One region of the Streptomyces sp. NPDC045021 genome, then DNA from elsewhere that is predicted to be linked to it. Evidence: riboswitches for the same ligand, from Rfam matches in the RefSeq annotation. Region 1 holds a riboswitch; each other region holds the start of a gene.
The links. Region 1 has a riboswitch for cobalamin ahead of metE (5-methyltetrahydropteroyltriglutamate--homocysteine S-methyltransferase). Riboswitches for the same ligand answer to the same signal wherever they lie in the genome.
Positions count from the first base shown of each region.

Region 2: another riboswitch for cobalamin. It lies ahead of AC07DC_RS25775 (cobalamin biosynthesis protein); the one in region 1 lies ahead of metE (5-methyltetrahydropteroyltriglutamate--homocysteine S-methyltransferase).
Region 3: another riboswitch for cobalamin. It lies ahead of AC07DC_RS33300 (prenyltransferase/squalene oxidase repeat-containing protein); the one in region 1 lies ahead of metE (5-methyltetrahydropteroyltriglutamate--homocysteine S-methyltransferase).

Region 1 covers NZ_JBWKIQ010000007.1:342,668-348,361, reverse strand. Annotated here, with positions in the region: gene AC07DC_RS23050 (helix-turn-helix transcriptional regulator) at 1-132, opposite strand, end outside; gene AC07DC_RS23045 (DUF2231 domain-containing protein) at 260-775, shown strand; gene AC07DC_RS23040 (hypothetical protein) at 861-1,337, shown strand; gene folE (GTP cyclohydrolase I FolE) at 1,370-2,008, shown strand; gene metE (5-methyltetrahydropteroyltriglutamate--homocysteine S-methyltransferase) at 2,140-4,458, opposite strand; cobalamin riboswitch at 4,644-4,833, opposite strand; partial or broken gene AC07DC_RS23025 (DUF4430 domain-containing protein) at 5,153-5,263, shown strand; gene cobF (precorrin-6A synthase (deacetylating)) at 5,345-5,694, shown strand, end outside.
Region 2 covers NZ_JBWKIQ010000009.1:60,949-66,642, forward strand. Annotated here, with positions in the region: gene AC07DC_RS25760 (NAD(P)/FAD-dependent oxidoreductase) at 1-585, shown strand, start outside; gene AC07DC_RS25765 (inorganic phosphate transporter) at 730-1,974, shown strand; gene AC07DC_RS25770 (hypothetical protein) at 2,000-2,233, shown strand; cobalamin riboswitch at 2,359-2,553, shown strand; gene AC07DC_RS25775 (cobalamin biosynthesis protein) at 2,661-3,623, shown strand; gene AC07DC_RS25780 (cobyric acid synthase) at 3,620-5,218, shown strand; gene cobN (cobaltochelatase subunit CobN) at 5,215-5,694, shown strand, end outside.
Region 3 covers NZ_JBWKIQ010000014.1:17,295-22,988, reverse strand. Annotated here, with positions in the region: gene AC07DC_RS33310 (aldehyde dehydrogenase) at 1-393, opposite strand, end outside; gene AC07DC_RS33305 (MBL fold metallo-hydrolase) at 496-1,512, shown strand; cobalamin riboswitch at 1,578-1,704, shown strand; gene AC07DC_RS33300 (prenyltransferase/squalene oxidase repeat-containing protein) at 1,834-3,042, shown strand; gene AC07DC_RS33295 (SCO2322 family protein) at 3,042-3,737, shown strand; gene AC07DC_RS33290 (CbiQ family ECF transporter T component) at 3,710-4,948, shown strand; gene AC07DC_RS33285 (ABC transporter ATP-binding protein) at 4,945-5,694, shown strand, end outside.

The DNA.
Region 1 (5,694 bases):
CTCGCGGGTGACGGGGCGCCGGACGCGGCGTGCGAAGCCGTACATCCGGCGGCGTTGATCGTCCGCCAGCGCCGCGACGGCTTCCACGCGGGCGTCGGACGAGGGTTCTGATGACGTCGGATCGATGGCCACATTCCCACAGTAACGCCTATGGACGTGGCCGTAACTGTGTTCGGTTCGACTGCTTCCCTGGCTGCTTGACTCCGTGGGCGAATAAGTCCAATACTCGTTAGTGAAATAGATGCGAGGAGAGCCTGTCATGACGAGCGAGCCACATCTGCGGTCGAAGCGGCCGGTGAGCGCACTGCTGGCCGGTCCCTACGGGCATCCCCTCCATCCGATGCTGGTCACCGTGCCGATCGGCGCCTGGGTGGGCAGCCTCGTCTTCGACGCCGCGTCCTTCGCGGTGGACGATCCCGAGTTCCTCGTCCGCGGTTCGATGTGGCTGATCGCCCTGGGGGTGATCGGCGCGCTCGCGGCCGCGACCGTCGGATTCCTTGACCTGTTCGCGATCCCCCCCGGTACCCGCGCCTTCCGCGTCGGTCTCGTGCACATGACGCTGAACCTGCTCGTCACGGCCGCCTACGCCGGCAACTTCCTGTGGCGTCACGCCGACTCCGGCCGGACCGGTCATGTCGGCGCGGGGATGTTCACGCTCTCCGCGCTCTCCATGGCCGTGCTCGGTGCCTCGGGATACCTCGGCGGGAAGCTCGCCTACCGCTACGGGGTCCGCGTCGCGGACGAGTCCACCCAGGCCGAGGGATTCACCCCGTAGGCGCCCTCCCGGTCCCCCCGCAGACCGTCGCCCCGCAGACCGTCACCCCTCACATCCGCCCCCGCCACCAACTCACGGAGCCCCCATGCCCATCGCCGCACTCGTCACCTGGCTGCTCACCGCTCTCGGCGGCTTCTACATGCTCGGCACCTGGATCGCGCGCGGCGGGATCCAGCAGGCGCGCGAGGGCACCAGCCGCCTGCCCGCCCCGGTCGTCTTCGGCCACTTCGCTCTCGCCGCGATCGGCCTGGTGGTGTGGATCGCCTACGTCGTGGTGGACAACCGGGCGCTGGCCTGGACCGCCTTCGGTCTGCTGCTGCCCGTCGCCCTGCTCGGGTTCGCCATGTTCGCCCGCTGGATCCCCGTGTACCGGGCGCGGGCCGCGGCGGGATCCGCCACCGAGGCACCTGGGACGGTCCCGCCCGCCGCACCCGCCGCCGCGGGTCAGGACGGGCCGGCCGAGCGCAGTTTCCCCATCGCGGTCGTTCTGGGACACGGCCTGTTCGCCGTGATCACTCTCGTCCTGGTGCTGCTGAGCGCACTGAGTTCGGGAGGCAACTGATGCCGTACCACCAGCACAGCCCCGCAGCGCCGATGGGGCTCACCGTCGACGCCGGGCAGGAGGCACCGGTACGTCTGCCTGCCGCCCTGCATGTGGTGAGCGAGACGGCCGGTGTGGACCTGGCCGCCGCGGAACAGGCCGCCGGCCAGTTCCTGCGGGCGCTGGGCGTACCCACCGCCGGAGAGTCGCTGCGGGACACCCCCGGCCGGATGGCCCGCGCGTACGCGGAGATGTTCAGCCCCCGGCCGTTCGACCTGACCACGTTCCCGAACGACGAGGGCTACGACGAACTCGTCCTCGCCCGCTCCATCCCCGTGCGGTCGGTCTGCGAACACCACATCCTGCCGTTCGTCGGCACCGCCCACGTCGGCTATCTCCCCGGGCAGCGGATCCTGGGCCTGTCCAAACTGGCGCGGGTGGTCGAGCACTTCGCCTGCCGCCCGCAGGTCCAGGAGCGCCTCACCAAGCAGATCGCCGACTGGCTGCAGACCCAACTCGATCCCAAGGGCGTCGGCGTCGTCATCGAGGCGGAGCACACCTGTATGACCCTGCGGGGAGTGCAGGCGACCGGCTCCAGCACGATCACCTCCACCCTGCTGGGCCTGTTGCGCCACGATCCGCGCTCCCGCAGCGAGTTCCTCGCTCTGACGGGCGTTCACGGTCGGTCATGAACCCGTGCCGGTCATGAACCCGTGCCGGTCGTGGCCTGCGTGGCCGTGACCCTGCGTGGTCATGAGGTGTGTGGGCGTGACCTGCGTGGCCGGGGCGGGCACCTGGGGTGTCCGCCCCGGCCACGGCCGGATCAGGAAGCCGCGGTGGGCAGCGTGCTCCGCACCTCGTGGGCGGCGGTGACGAGGTTCTCCAGGGAGGTCCTGACCTCCGGCCAGCCGCGGGTCTTCAGACCGCAGTCCGGATTGACCCACAGCCGCTCGGCGGGAATCGCCTCAAGGCCCTTGCGCAGCAGGGCCGCCGCCTCGGCCGCGCTGGGGATCCTTGGGGAATGGATGTCGTAGACGCCGGGACCGACCTCGCGCGGATAGCCGGCGACGGCCAGCTCGCCCGCGACCTGCATGTGGGAGCGGGCGGCCTCCAGGCTGATGACATCGGCGTCCAGATCGTCGATGGCCCGGAAGATGTCACCGAACTCCGCGTAGCACATGTGGGTGTGGATCTGGGTGTCGGGACGGACTCCGCCGGCGGTGAGGCGGAACGCCTCGGTCGCCCAGCCGAGGTACTCGGCATGGCCGTCGGCGCGCAGCGGCAGCGTCTCGCGCAGCGCGGGCTCGTCCACCTGGATCACCGAACTGCCCGCCGCCTCCAGGTCGTTGACCTCGTCGCGCAGGGCGAGCGCGACCTGGCGGGCGGTGTCGCCGAGCGGCTGGTCGTCGCGGACGAAGGACCACGCGAGCATGGTGACGGGCCCGGTGAGCATGCCCTTGACCGGGCGGTCGGTGAGCGACTGGGCGAACCGCGTCCAGCGCACCGTCATCGGCTCGGGGCGGGAGATGTCCCCGGCGAGGATCGGCGGCCGGACGTAGCGGGTCCCGTAGGACTGGACCCAGCCGTGCTGGGTGGCGAGATAGCCGGTCAGCTGCTCGGCGAAGTACTGCACCATGTCGTTGCGTTCGGGTTCACCGTGCACCAGGACGTCGATGCCGGCCTTCTCCTGGAAGGAGAGCACCTCGCGGATCTCGGTCTCGATGCGGGCGTCGTACGCGGCGGTGTCGATGCGCCCGGCCCGCAGATCGGCCCGCGCGGTGCGCAGTTCTGTGGTCTGCGGGAACGAGCCGATCGTGGTCGTCGGCAGCAGCGGCAGTCCGAGGTGGGCGCGCTGGGCGGCGGCCCGCTTCGCGTAGGGCTGGGAGCGGCGGGCGTCGCTGTCGGTGACGGCCGCGGCCCGGGTCCTGACGGCCGGGTCGTTGGTGAGGGCGGAGCCGGCCCGGGAGGCCAGGTCGGCGCGGTTGGCGGCGAGTTCGGCCGCGATGGTGTCGGTGCCCCGGGAGAGTCCGCGCGCAAGGGTGACGATCTCGGCGGTCTTCTGGCGGGCGAAGGCCAGCCAGCGGGCGATCTGCGGGTCGATGTCCCGTTCCGCCGTGGCGTCCAGAGGGACGTGCAGCAGGGAGCAGGAGGAGGCCACGTCGACGCGTCCGGCGAGGCCGAGGAGCGTGCCGAGGACGGACAGCGACTTCTCGTAGTCGTTGATCCAGACGTTGCGGCCGTTGACGACGCCCGCCAGCAGGCGCTTGCCGGGCAGCCCGCCGACGGCCGCGAGGTCGTCGAGGTTGGCCGCGGCGGGGCCGGTGAAGTCCAGCGCGAGCCCGTCGATGGGAGCCTTGGCCAGGATCGGCAGGGCCTCGTCCAGCCGGTCGAAGTAGGACGCGACCAGCAGCTTCGGCCGGTCGGTGAGACCGCCCAGCACGCGGTAGGTGCGGGCGGCGGCGTTGAGTTCCGCCGGGGTGCGGTCCTGGACCAGGGCCGGCTCGTCGAGCTGCACCCACTCGGCTCCGGCGGCGAGCAGATCGGCGAGCACCGCGGTGTACACGGGCAGCAGCCGGTCGAGGAGCGTCAGCGGTTCGAAGTCCGCCGCGACGCCTGGCGCGGGCTTGGCCAGCAGGAGGTACGTGATCGGACCGACGAGCACCGGGCGCGCGGTGAGGCCGAGCGCGAGTGCTTCCTTCAGTTCGGCGACCTGCTTGGTGGAGTCGGCGTTGAAGGTGGTGTCCGGGCCCAGTTCGGGCACCAGGTAGTGGTAGTTGGTGTCGAACCATTTGGTCATCTCCAGCGGCGCGACGTCCTGCGTGCCGCGGGCCATCGCGAAATACCCGTCCAGGGCGTCGGCGCCGACCGCGGCGCGGTGCCGGGCGGGAATCGCGCCGACCATGACGCTCGTGTCCAGGACATGGTCGTAGTACGAGAAGTCGCCGGTCGGGACCTCCTGGATGCCGGCGTCGGCGAGCCGGCGCCAGTTGGTGCGGCGCAGTTCGGCGGCCGCGTTCCGCAGGGCGTCGGCGCTGACGGTGCGCTTCCAGTAGCCCTCGATCGCCTTCTTCAGCTCCCGGTTCCGGCCCTGCCGGGGGTAGCCGTGCACGGTGGACCGTGCGGTGGAGGAAGTGCTGGTCATGGAACTCTCCTTCGCGAGTATTTCCCATACGACCCCGGGAGAGTCGACGGCGCGAAGGGACCACAGACCGGACGGGAACCACGTCGCTGAAGCGCCGAAACGCCGCACGTGCCCGCCTGATGTGTACTCCGACCCGCCCTCGAGGTCACCGGAATCACCGTGCGCCGTTGGGGGCGCGCGGGCAGTGGCAGGTCTTCGGACTCGCGGGCGCGTCTCGTACGGACACGAGACACCTACTGGCCGTCGCTTCCCAGATCCCCACTCGGGTCCCAGTGCGTATGACGGCGGTCGTTCCCACTCACCGCTGCGGGGCAGTCCCGGAATCTCACCGGGTTCCCTCTTGCGACGCGCCTGTCTGGCGGACAGGGCGAACCAGCTGCACCTTCCAGCTTATGGCCAAAACCGCGGTCGGGTCAGCATTGTTCATCTACCGGACGGTGAGATGAGACACCGCCTCGTCCCGGCCCCACGGCTGCCTGGAACGCACGGGAACAGGGGTGTGCGCGAGGCGCGGCGGGTCGTACGATGCGACCGGCCTCGGCCGTCCGACGGGCGGCGGGGCCGACAACCTCATGCGTCCGCGGGAGGGGAAAGCCGGTGGGAATCCGGCGCTGACCTGCAACCGTGAGCAGCGTTCCGCGCTGCGAGTCGGAGAGCCCGCCGTACGTGCTCGTTCGCCGCCGACACCGCGGGCGCCACCGAGTACTGGAACATCTCCGTCAACGGCACCCCGAGCCCCGTGGGCGGCTGCCAGTTCCGCATCAGGACCGGTGACAAGGTCGTCTTCACCCTGACCGCGTTCTGACACCCGGCCCGCCGGGGGCGGCCGCCCGCAGGCCGCCCCCGGCGGCGTCGGGCCCCGACCGTATGGTGCAGACTCGATCCCGTGAGGAAGATCTTTGTCATCGGTATCGGCGCGGGCGACCCGGACCATCTGACGCTGCAGGCGGTCAAGGCGCTCAATCAGGTCGACGTGTTCTTCGTCCTGGACAAGGGCGAGGAGAAGTCGGATCTCGTCCAACTGCGCCACGACATCATCGAACAGCATGTGACGCGCCCGCACCGGCTGGTGTCGGCCCAGGACCCGGACCGGGACCGTACGGCGCCGTCCCCGGTCTACGCGTCGGCCGTCGGTGACTGGCGCCATCGCCGGGCCGACATCTACGAGCACTTCATCGTCTCGGAGCTGGCGGACGACCAGTGCGGCGCCTTCCTGGTGTGGGGCGACCCCGCCCT
Region 2 (5,694 bases), on a different contig from region 1:
ATCGGCTGGGAGGGCCGCGAGACCCTCGGCGACATGGCACACGCGTACATGTACGCGCAGCGCACGGCCGACGACCGGATCGCGCTGGGCGGGCGCGGGGTGCCGTACCGCTTCGGTTCACGGACGGACAACGACGGGCGCACGAAGGCGGCCACGGTCGAGGCGCTGCGCGAGATCCTCGTCCGCTTCTTCCCGGCCACCGCCGGGGTCGCGATCGAACATGCCTGGTCAGGGGTGCTGGGCGTGCCGCGCGACTGGTGCGCGAGCGTGGAACTGGACCGGGCCACCGGGCTCGGTTGGGCGGGCGGCTACGTCGGCAGCGGCGTCGCGACGGCGAACCTGGCGGCGCGGACGCTGCGCGATCTGGTGCAGCTGGATTCGGGTCAGGGCCACGGCACCGAACTGACCGCGCTGCCGTGGGTGGGCCACCGGGTGCGGCGCTGGGAACCGGAGCCGTTCCGCTGGCTCGGGGTGCACGGCATGTACGCGGCCTACCGCGGGGCGGACCGCCGCGAGCTGGCCGGCCGCAGCGGCGAAACGGACCGGGTGGCACGCGTCGCGGACCGGATCTCCGGACGGCACTGACCGGGCTTCCAACAGGCAGGACTGGCTTGAAGAATCGCCCCCCGCGACGCCGGCACCATGCGGCCGCCGTCAGTTAACCTTCCGTTCACCCAGGCTCCGTACGGTCGCCAGCGCCACTGTCCTATCAAACGATTGACTGGGTAAATGGAACACATCACGCTCCTGATCGGAATCGTGATCGTGACCGCTCTCGTGTTTGATTTCACGAACGGTTTCCACGACACCGCCAACGCGATGGCTACCACCATCTCCACCGGCGCACTCAAGCCCAAGACGGCGGTGGCCATGTCCGCCGTGCTGAACCTCGTCGGCGCCTTCCTGTCCGTGGAAGTCGCCAAGACCATCTCCGGCGGCATCATCGACGAGAGCGCCGGGATCCGGCCCGAAGTCATCTTCGCGGGCCTGGTCGGCGCCATCGTCTGGAACATGCTGACCTGGCTGGCGGGACTCCCCTCCAGCTCCTCCCACGCACTGTTCGGCGGCCTCATCGGCGCGACCCTGGTCTCCGTCGGCGCCCATGGCGTCAACGGCGACAAGGTCGTCATGAAGGTCCTGATCCCGGCGCTCGCCGCCCCGGTCGTCGCGGGCCTGGCGGCGATGCTCGCCACCCGGCTCACCTACCGGATCGGCCGCAACAGCGACCCGAAGGCGACCGCCAAGGGGTACCGGGCCGGGCAGATCGCCTCGGCCGGCCTGGTCTCGCTCGCGCACGGCACCAACGACGCGCAGAAGACCATGGGCGTCATCACCCTCGCGCTGATCACCGGCGGAGTCGTCGCCCCGCACGCCGACCCGCCGATGTGGGTCATCGTCTCGGCGGGCACCGCCATCGCGCTCGGCACCTACCTCGGCGGCTGGCGGATCATCCGCACCATGGGCAAGGGCCTCACCGACATCGAGGCGCCGCAGGGCTTCGCCGCCCAGACCGGCGCCGCGGCCACCATCCTGGCCTCCTCGCACCTCGGTTTCGCGCTCTCCACCACCCAGGTCTGCTCGGGCTCCGTGATGGGTTCCGGCGTCGGCCGCAAGGGCGCGGTGGTCCGCTGGAGCACCGCCGGCCGCATGGTCGCCGCCTGGGGCCTGACGCTGCCCGCCGCCGGCCTGGTGGCCGCCGGTGCCGCGCTGCTGGCCGACCAGGGCTCGTGGGGCATCACCGCGGTCGCCGTCCTGGCGCTCGTCGCCTGCACCGCGATCTGGCTCGCCTCGCGCCGCAAGCCCATCGACCACAGCAACGTCAACGAGCTGCCGGTCGAGCCGCAGGGCGCGGTCACCGCCGCCATCGCGGCCGTCTCCCCGCCGCCGGCGGGCCTCGTCGCCCCGCTCGCCGCGACCATTCCGGCTCCCGCGGCCGTCGTCACCCCCGCCGACGCCGCACCGGCCACGGCCTGATCCCGGCCCGGAAGGAATCAGCACCATGCAGATCGACTGGCAGGCCCTCGGTACCGTCCTCGGCGTCACCCTCGCGGTGACCATCGGGCTGGTGGGCGTCTTCACCCTCGGCATCGTCGGGCTCGCCAAGCGGGAGTCCGGCACGGACGGGGCCGCCGCGTCCAGCGGTGCCGCCGTCCTGACCCGGACCGGCGCCTACGCGTGCTTCGCGCTCTGCGCGGCGGCCGTCGCGTACGGCATCTTCCTGATCGTCGCCTGACCGACGACCGATCAACGCCTGATCGTCTTGCGACCACGGCGCGCCATCAGTGCAGGCCCGCATCCGCGACCCCGCGGGTGTGGGCCTTCGCACATCTTCCGTCGCAGGTCAACGGTGAGTTGACGGGGTTCGCGGCACGTGGTGGACTGCCCGATGCCATACGGCGGTAGGAGAGGAAGTCCGGTGTGAATCCGGCGCGGTCCCGCCACTGTCACCGGGGAGTGCACCCCAACCCGAACGTCACGGCCGAGCGATCGGCCGGAAGACCCGGGGTGCGCGGATCCGGGAGCCAGGAGACTCTCAACCGCCGGTCACGTCGAACCAGGGCGCGGACCCTGAGTGAGGACTCCTGCCATGCCCGGCCGCCGTCGTACCCCACCGGATCCCCAGGCCCTGTCCCGTCGAGGCGTGACGGCGGGCTGACGCCGTGCGAGCCGGACACGCCTTCGCGTGCGGCGCCGCTCTCGGCCACCTCGGCGACCTGATCGCGGGCGACCCCCGCCGCGGCCACCCGGTCGCCGCGTTCGGCCGCGCCGCGGCCGCCGCAGAACGCCGGCTGTGGCGCGACCACCGCGGCAACGGCGCGCTGTACACCCTGCTCTGCGCGGGCGGCGCGACCGCCGCCGCCGCGCTCGCCGCACGGGCCGTACGCTCCTCCCCCGCCGCCACCGTCGCCCTGACCGCGGCCGCCACCTGGTCGGTACTGGGCGGCACCTCGCTGGGCCGCGAGGCGCTGGCCGTCGCCTCGGCGCTGGAGGCGGGCGACCTCGAAGTGGCCCGCGAGCGGCTGCCGAACCTGTGCGGCCGCGACCCGCACTCCCTGGACGCCCAACAGATCGCGCGGGCCGTCGTGGAGTCCGTGGCGGAGAACACCTCGGACGCCGTCGTGGGCGCCCTGGTGTGGGGCGCGCTCGGCGGCGTGCCGGGGCTCGTCGGCTTCCGCGCCGTCAACACCCTGGACGCGATGGCCGGCCACAAGTCGCCGCGCTACCGCCGGTTCGGCTGGGCCTCCGCCCGCCTCGACGACGTCGTCGGCTGGCCGGGCGCCCGGCTGACCGCCGTCCTGGCCGCGCTCGCGGGCCCCGACCCGCGCGGTGCCGTGCGCGTCTGGCGCGGCGACGCCGCCGGCCACCCCAGCCCCAACGCGGGCCCCGTCGAAGCCTCCTTCGCGGGCGCGCTGGGCGTCCGGCTCGGCGGCACGCTCGCCTACGCCGGCCGCGTCGAGCACCGCGCCGTGCTGGGCGCCGGCAACCGTCCGCCCGAGGTCACCGACATCGCCCGCGCCGTACGGCTCTCCCGCCGCGTCGGCCTGCTGACGCTGGCGGTCTGCGTCGGCGGACGGCTGGCCGTCACGGCGCTGTCGGCATCCACCGAGGAAGGAACCCGATGAGCAGTACGCGCGGCACAGGCCGTACCGGCGGAGGGCTGCTGGTTGCCGGGACCACGTCCGACGCGGGCAAGAGCGTCGTCACGGCGGGCATCTGCCGGTGGCTGGTCCGGCAGGGCGTGAAGGTCGCCCCGTTCAAGGCGCAGAACATGTCGCTCAACTCGTTCGTGACGCGCGAGGGCGCGGAGATCGGGCGGGCGCAGGCCATGCAGGCCCAGGCGGCCCGCGTCGAGCCGACCGCGTTGATGAACCCGGTGCTGCTCAAGCCCGGCAGCGACAGCAGCAGCCAGGTGGTGCTGCTCGGCAAGCCGGTGGGAGAGATGAGCGCCCGCGGGTATCACGGGGGGTCCGGGGGGTCGTCCCCCGGGAAAACACCGTACGGCGGGAAACAGTCCACACTGCTCCCCGTCGTCGTGGAGTGCCTGGCCGAACTGCGGGGCACGTATGACGCGGTGATCTGTGAAGGGGCGGGCAGTCCGGCCGAGATCAACCTGCGGCACAACGACATCGTGAACATGGGCCTGGCCCGCGCGGCGCGCCTGCCGGTCGTGGTGGTCGGGGACATCGACCGGGGCGGCGTCTTCGCCTCGTTCTTCGGCACGACGGCGCTGCTGAGCGCCGAGGACCAGGAGCTGGTCTGCGGCTACCTCGTCAACAAGTTCCGCGGCGACGTCTCGCTGCTGGAGCCGGGCCTGGACATGTTGCGCGGACTGACCGGGCGGTCCGTGCTCGGCGTGCTGCCGTTCGCGCACGGGCTGGGCATCGACGAGGAGGACGGGCTGCGGGTCTCGATGCGCGGCACCGTACGGGAGTCGGTCGTCACCCCGCCGCACGGCGAGGACATCCTGCGGGTCGCGGTCGTCGCCGTACCGCTGATGTCGAACTTCACGGACGTCGACGCGCTGGCCGCGGAACCGGGCGTCGTCGTGCGCTTCGTCGACCGGCCCCAGGAACTCGCCGACGCCGACCTGGTGGTGCTGCCCGGCACCCGGGGCACCGTCAGGGCGCTGGCCTGGCTGCGCGAGCGCGGGCTCGCCGACGCGATCGTCCGGCGGGCCGCGGAAGGCCGTCCGGTGCTGGGCATCTGCGGCGGCTACCAGATCCTCGGCGAGAGCATCGAGGACGAGATCGAGTCGCGCGCCGGCCGGGTGGACGGGCTCGGACTGCTGCCCGTCCGCGTCCGGTTTGCGGCGCGGAAGACCCTGGCCAGGCCGGTCGGCGAGGCGCTCGGCGAACCGGTCGAGGGGTACGAGATCCACCACGGGGTCGCCGAAGTGCTCGGCGGCGACGGGCCGTTCATGACCGGCGACCGGAGCCAGGCGCTGGACGGCTGCCGGGCGGGCGCCGTCTGGGGCACCCACTGGCACGGCTCGCTGGAGAGCGACGGCTTCCGCCGCGCCTTCCTGCGCCGGATCGCCGAACAGGCCGGCCGCCGCTTCGTCCCCGCCCCCGACACCTCCTTCGGGGCGCTGCGCGAGGAACAGCTCGACCGCCTCGGCGACCTGATCGAAGAACACGCGGACACCGCCGCGCTCATGCGGCTCATCGAGGACGGCGCACCCGCCGGCCTACCCTTCATTGCTCCGGGGGCACCGTGACCACCGTTCTGCTTCTGTCCACCGCCGACACCGACCTGCTGGCGGCCCGCGCCTCCGGCGCGGAGTACCGGATCGGCAACCCGACCCGTGTCACCCCAGATGACCTGGCCGCGCTGATCGAGGGCGCGGACATCGCCGTCGTGCGGCTGCTCGGCGGCAAGCGCGCCTGGGAGGAGGGGCTCGCGGCACTGCGCTCGTCCGGCATCCCGACGGTGCTGCTCGGCGGTGAGTCGGTGCCGGACGCCGAACTGATGGCGGAGTCCTCGGTTCCGGCGGGCGTCGTCGCGGAGGCGCTGCGCTATCTGGTCGAGGGCGGCCCGGCGAACCTGGTGGAGCTGGCCCGCTTCCTGTCGGACACGGTGCTGCTGACCGGCGAGGGCTTCGAACCCCCGGCCACCATGGCGCAGTACGGGACGCACGGCGCGTACCCGTTCACCGAGGGCCGCCCGACCGTCGGCGTGCTCTTCTACCGCGCC
Region 3 (5,694 bases), on a different contig from region 1:
GTGCTCCTCGTAGGGGAAGTCGCGGGCGACGGTGATCGCCGCGTCCCAGACCATCATCGCGCCGAGCGCCTGGGCGAGGATGCTCCACGAGTAGGGCGAGCCGTTCTCGGAGCTGATGAGACGGCCTATCTCGTCGTACCGGACGGCGATCGCGTCCTTGATGCGGGTGACGACGGCGATCCGCTCGTCGAGCGTCATCCGCGGCCACGGGCCCTCGTCGAAGGCCTTGCGGGCGGTGGCGACGGCCCGGTCCACGTCGGCGCGGGAGGCGTGCGGCACCCGCCCGATGACCTGCTCGGTGTGCGGGGAGATGACCTCGATGGTCTCGCTGCCGAGCGGGTCCACCAACTCCCCGCCGATGAACAGCTGTCCGTGTTCGATGAGGTCGGTCATTACTGGTGCCTCCTGCGGGTCGGCCCATACCTGACGCTGTTTCAGAACTGATACCAGTTCTAGTTATAGTGGGCAATGACTTCGTCGGCGAGAGGGGACCAGATGGTGCGCGTGACCGACCACGGCGGAGGGGTCTGGAGCATCCCGGTCCCGATCCCCGACAACCCCCTCGGCCACACGCTCGTCCATCTCCTGGACACCGACCGCGGTCCCGTACTGATCGACACCGGCTGGGACGACCCGGACTCGTACGCCGCGCTGGAGGCCGGCCTCGTCGAGGCGGGCACCTCCGTGCCCGAGGTGCACGGCGTCCTCATCACCCACCACCACCCCGACCACCACGGGCTCTCCGCGCAGGTCCGTGAGGTCTCCGGTGCCTGGATCGCGATGCACTCGGCCGACGCGGACGTCGTACGCCGCACCCGGTCCGCGGAGCCGGCCCGCTGGCTGACGTACATGACCGCCAAACTCACCGCCGCCGGCGCCCCCGAGGAGCACATCGCCCCGCTGCGCGCCGCCCGCGAATCGGGCCGCATGAGCACCCTGCCGGGGCTGCGGCCGGCGCTTCCGGACCGCGACATCGTCCCCGGCGAGCTCGTGGACCTCGCCGGGCGGCGGCTGCGCGCCATCTGGACGCCCGGCCACACCCCCGGGCACGTCTGCCTGTTCCTGGAGGAGAGCCGGCGGCTCTTCTCCGGCGACCATCTGCTGCCGGGGATCTCCCCGCACATCGGGCTGTACGAGGACCCCGACGACGAGGTCGAGACCGATCCGCTCGGCGACTACCTCGCCTCCCTGGAGCGCATCGGCCGGCTCGACCCCGACGAGGTGCTGCCCGCCCACCAGTACGCGTTCAAGGACGCGGCGGGCCGGGTGCGGGAGCTGCTCGACCACCACGAGGAGCGGCTGGCCGGGCTGCGGGCGCTGATCACCGAGTCGCCGCGGACGCCCTGGCAGCTCGCCGAGGTCATGGAGTGGAACCGCCCCTGGGAGCAGATCCCGTTCGGCTCCCGCAACATCGCCGTCTCCGAGGCCGAGGCCCATCTGCGGCGACTGGTGAAGGCCGGCCGCGCCGAGGCCGTCCCCGGCTCCGACCCGGTCACGTACCAGGCGGTCTGACGGAACGGGCGGCCGGGGCGCGGGCGGGCCGGGACCGGGAGCGCCACCCGCAGGGCATACGATGTTCGGGACAATTCCATCCACGTCCGAGCGGGGGAAGCCGGCGCGAATCCGGCACTGACCCGCAACCGTGAGCCGTCCCCCAGGGCAGGGGCGGCGAGTCGGAGTACCCGCGCGGACGGGAGCGGCTCCCGGTCCAGGCAAGCGCGGTGACCGGCACCGTCGAGGTAACGGAGCCGGAGCCCGGTGCCCCGCGCAGCGCGCGGGCTCGCAGCGGTGCGCCCGGCCACGCACCCGCTCAGCGAAAGGCATCAACCCCTCATGAACCTCCGTCGCAGCGCTGCCGCGCTCGCCGCCGCCACCGTGCTCGGTATGGCCGCGGTGCCCGCGGCCTCCGCCGACACCCCGCTGCCGTCCGGTCTCTACGGCACCGGGGACCCGACGTACGACGGGGTGTGGCGGCAGTCGTACGCGCTGCTGGCGCTGGACACCGCCGGGGTGAAGCCGGCCGACAGCGCCGTGGCCTGGCTCACCGGACAGCAGTGCGCCGACGGCGGCTTCCCCTCGTACCGGGCCGACACGGCGAAGGTCTGCGACCCCAAGACGGAGGACACCAACGCGACGGGCATCGCCGTGCAGGCGCTCACCGCACTGGGCGGCAAGGACTCCGCCGTGAAGAAGGCCACCGACTGGCTGGCGTCGGTGCGCAACAAGGACGGCGGCTGGTCGTACAACCCCGGCGGCGCCTCCGACCCGGACTCCACCGGGGTCGTGATCGGCGCGCTGGCGGCCGTCAAGCAGGACGTGAAGGCGTCGCAGGACAGCCTCAAGGCCTTCCAGTTCGGCTGCGACGCCAAGGCCGCCGACCGCGGCGCCTTCGGCTACCCGATGAACGGCAAGCTCACGGTGAACGCCAAGGCCACCGCCGACGCGGTGCGCGGCGCCCGCGGCGCGGGCTTCGTCATCACCGCGCCGACCGCGAACGTGGCCGCGAAGGCCCCGGACTGCGCCTCTCCCGACGCCTTCAAGACGCTCGACGCGGCCGGTTCGGCCTCGGCCGGCGCCGCGTACCTGACCACCCAGCTAGCCGCGGGCGGCGCGCACCTGACCGCCGTCACCCCGGGCGCGGACAAGCCGACCCCGGACTACGGCACCACCGCCGACGCCGTGATCGCGCTGGCCTCCGGCGGCAACCTCGACACCGCGAAGACGTCGTACGACTGGCTCGCGAAGAACTCCGCCGTCTGGTCGAAGGGCAACCCCGCGGCCCTGTCGCAGCTGGTCCTCGCCGCGCACGCGACGGGCAACGACCCGAAGAGCGCAGGCGGCGCGGATCTCGTCCAGCAGCTCACCAACCTCGGCCCGAAGCCGGCCGCCGCCGCGAGCGCGAGCCCGTCGGCTTCCGACAAGGCCGACAAGAAGGACGACAAGTCCGGCTCCGCCGCCACCTGGTGGATCGTCGGCGTCTTCTTCGTCGCCAGCGTCGGCGTCGGCTTCCTCATCAGCGGCCGCAAGAAGAAGCAGGGCTGATGCCGCGCCCCCGGCTGCGGGTACTCGCCGTCCTGCTGGCGCTCGGCGCGCTGCTCGCGGTCTCCGTCCTGCCCGCGCAGGCCACCGCGTACCGCTACTGGTCGTTCTGGCAGCGTTCCGGCGACACCTGGACGTACGCGCAGACCGGTCCCGCGCTGGACCGGCCCGACGACGGGGCCATGGAGGGTTGGCGCTTCGCGGCCGGCGCCGAGGCCCAGGACGCGTCGAAGCCGCGTGACGTCCCCGGCGCCACCACGTTCGCCGCGATCTGCGCGGGCACCCCGCCCAAGGGCGGCACCAAGCGCATCGCGCTCGTCCTGGACTTCGGCACCGCCGCCGACGCGGGCGGCGGCGCGGCGCCGCCCGCGCCCCGTACCGCCTGCGCCCAGGTCCCGGGTGACGCGACGGGCGCCGACGCGCTGGCCGCCGTCGCCAAACCGCTGCGCTACAACTCCGCCGGCATGGTGTGCGCGGTGGCCGGCTACCCGAAGACCGGCTGCGGCGAGCCCGTCTCGTCCGGCGGCGGTACGGGTACGACATCGACGTCGAAGACGCCCGCACCTCAGGCGTCGGGCGACGCCGGCGGCGATGGAAGTGACGACGGCGGCCCCTCGGTCGGCGTGTTCGCGGGTATCGCCGCCGTCCTCGCCCTCGGCGGGGCGGCCCTCTGGCAGGCCCGCCGCCGGCGCGGATGAACACCGGGGCACGACGGGAGACCGGCGGCCGCCGGGCCGCCACCGTCACCCGGTCGACCGCGCTGCACGCCGGGGCGTGGTGGCTGTGGGCGCTGGGGCTGGCGACGGCGGCGTCCAGGACCACCAATCCGCTGCTGCTCCTGCTGCTGGTCGCGGTCGCGGGCTACGTGGTGGCCGCCCGCCGCACGGACGCGCCGTGGGCGCGGTCGTACGGGGCGTTCCTGAAGCTGGGCCTGGTGGTGCTCGCGATCCGGTTGGCCTTCGCGGTGCTGCTCGGCTCGCCGATCCCCGGGACCCACACGCTCTTCACGCTGCCCGAGGTTCCGCTGCCCGACTGGGCGCGGGGCGTCAGGCTGGGCGGGAAGGTGACCGCGGAGGGTCTGCTGTTCGCGCTCTACGACGGCATGAAGCTGGCCACGCTGCTGGTCTGCGTGGGCGCGGCGAACGCGCTCGCCAACCCGGCGCGGCTGCTCAAGTCGCTGCCGGGCGCGCTGTACGAGGCGGGTGTCGCGGTCGTCGTGGCGATGACCTTCGCGCCGAACCTCGTCACCGATGTGCAGCGGCTGCGCGCCGCCCGCCGGCTGCGGGGGCGTGACGACCGCGGGGTGCGGGCGCTGCTCCAGGTCGGGCTGCCCGTCCTGGAAGGGGCGCTGGAGCGGTCGGTGGCGCTGGCCGCCGCGATGGACGCCCGCGGGTACGGCCGCTCCGCCGAGGTGCCGGCCGGGATACGCAGGACGACGGCCGCGCTGACGCTGGGCGGGCTGCTCGGGGTGTGCGCGGGGACGTACGCGCTGCTGTCCGCGTCCGGCGCCGGGTACGGCGTGCCGGTGCTGCTGCTCGGTCTGGTCTCGGCGCTGGCGGGGCTGCGGCTCGGCGGCCGGCGTTCGATCCGCAGCCGCTACCGGCCCGACCGGTGGGGCGCGCGGGCCTGGCTGGTCTCCGGCTCCGGGGTCGCGGTGGCGGCCCTGATGATCTGGGCCGCCTCGCACGATCCGCTCGCGCTGGCCCCGTCGACGATCCCGCTCGCCGCGCCCACGCTGCCCCTGTGGCCCGCGCTCGCGATCCTGATCGGGCTGCTGCCCGCGTTCGTCGCACCGCCCCCGGCCCGACCGCGGCCCGTCCCGGCCGCGCCCCGCATCGCTGCCCCGACGTCCACCGTCCCTGCCTCGACCTCGATCCTGAGGCCGCACTCGAAGGAGGACCGCACATGATCCGCTTCGAGCAGGTCTCCGTCCGCTACGACGGAGCCGCGGAGCCCGCCGTCGCCGGAGTGGACCTCACCGTCCCCGAGGGTGAACTGTGCCTGCTCGTCGGGCCGTCCGGAGTCGGTAAGTCGACTCTGCTGGGCGCGGTCTCCGGTCTGGTGCCGCACTTCACGGGCGGGGTCCTGCGCGGCCGGGTCACCGTCGCGGGCTGCGACACCCGTACCCACAAGCCGCGCGAACTCGCCGATGTCGTCGGCACGGTGGGACAGGATCCGCTCTCGCACTTCGTCACCGACACCGTCGAGGACGAGCTCGCCTACGGCATGGAGTCGCTCGGCCTGGCACCCGGCACGATGCGCCGCCGCGTCGAGGAGACCCTCGACCTGCTGGGCCTGGCCGAGCTGCGGGACCGGCCGATCGCCACGCTCTCCGGCGGCCAGCAGCAGCGCGTCGCCATCGGTTCGGTGCTCACCGTCCACCCCAAGGTGCTGGTGCTGGACGAACCGACGTCCGCCCTGGACCCCGGTGCCGCCGAGGAGGTGCTCGCCGTGCTCCAGCGGCTCGTCCACGACCTGGGCACCACGGTGCTGATGGCGGAGCACCGGCTGGAGCGCGTCGTGCAGTACGCGGACCAGGTGATCCTGCTGCCCGCCCCCGGCGCCGCCCCGGTGCAGGGCGCACCAGCCGACATCATGGCGATCTCACCCGTCCACCCGCCGGTGGTGGCGCTGGGCCGCCTCGCGGGCTGGTCG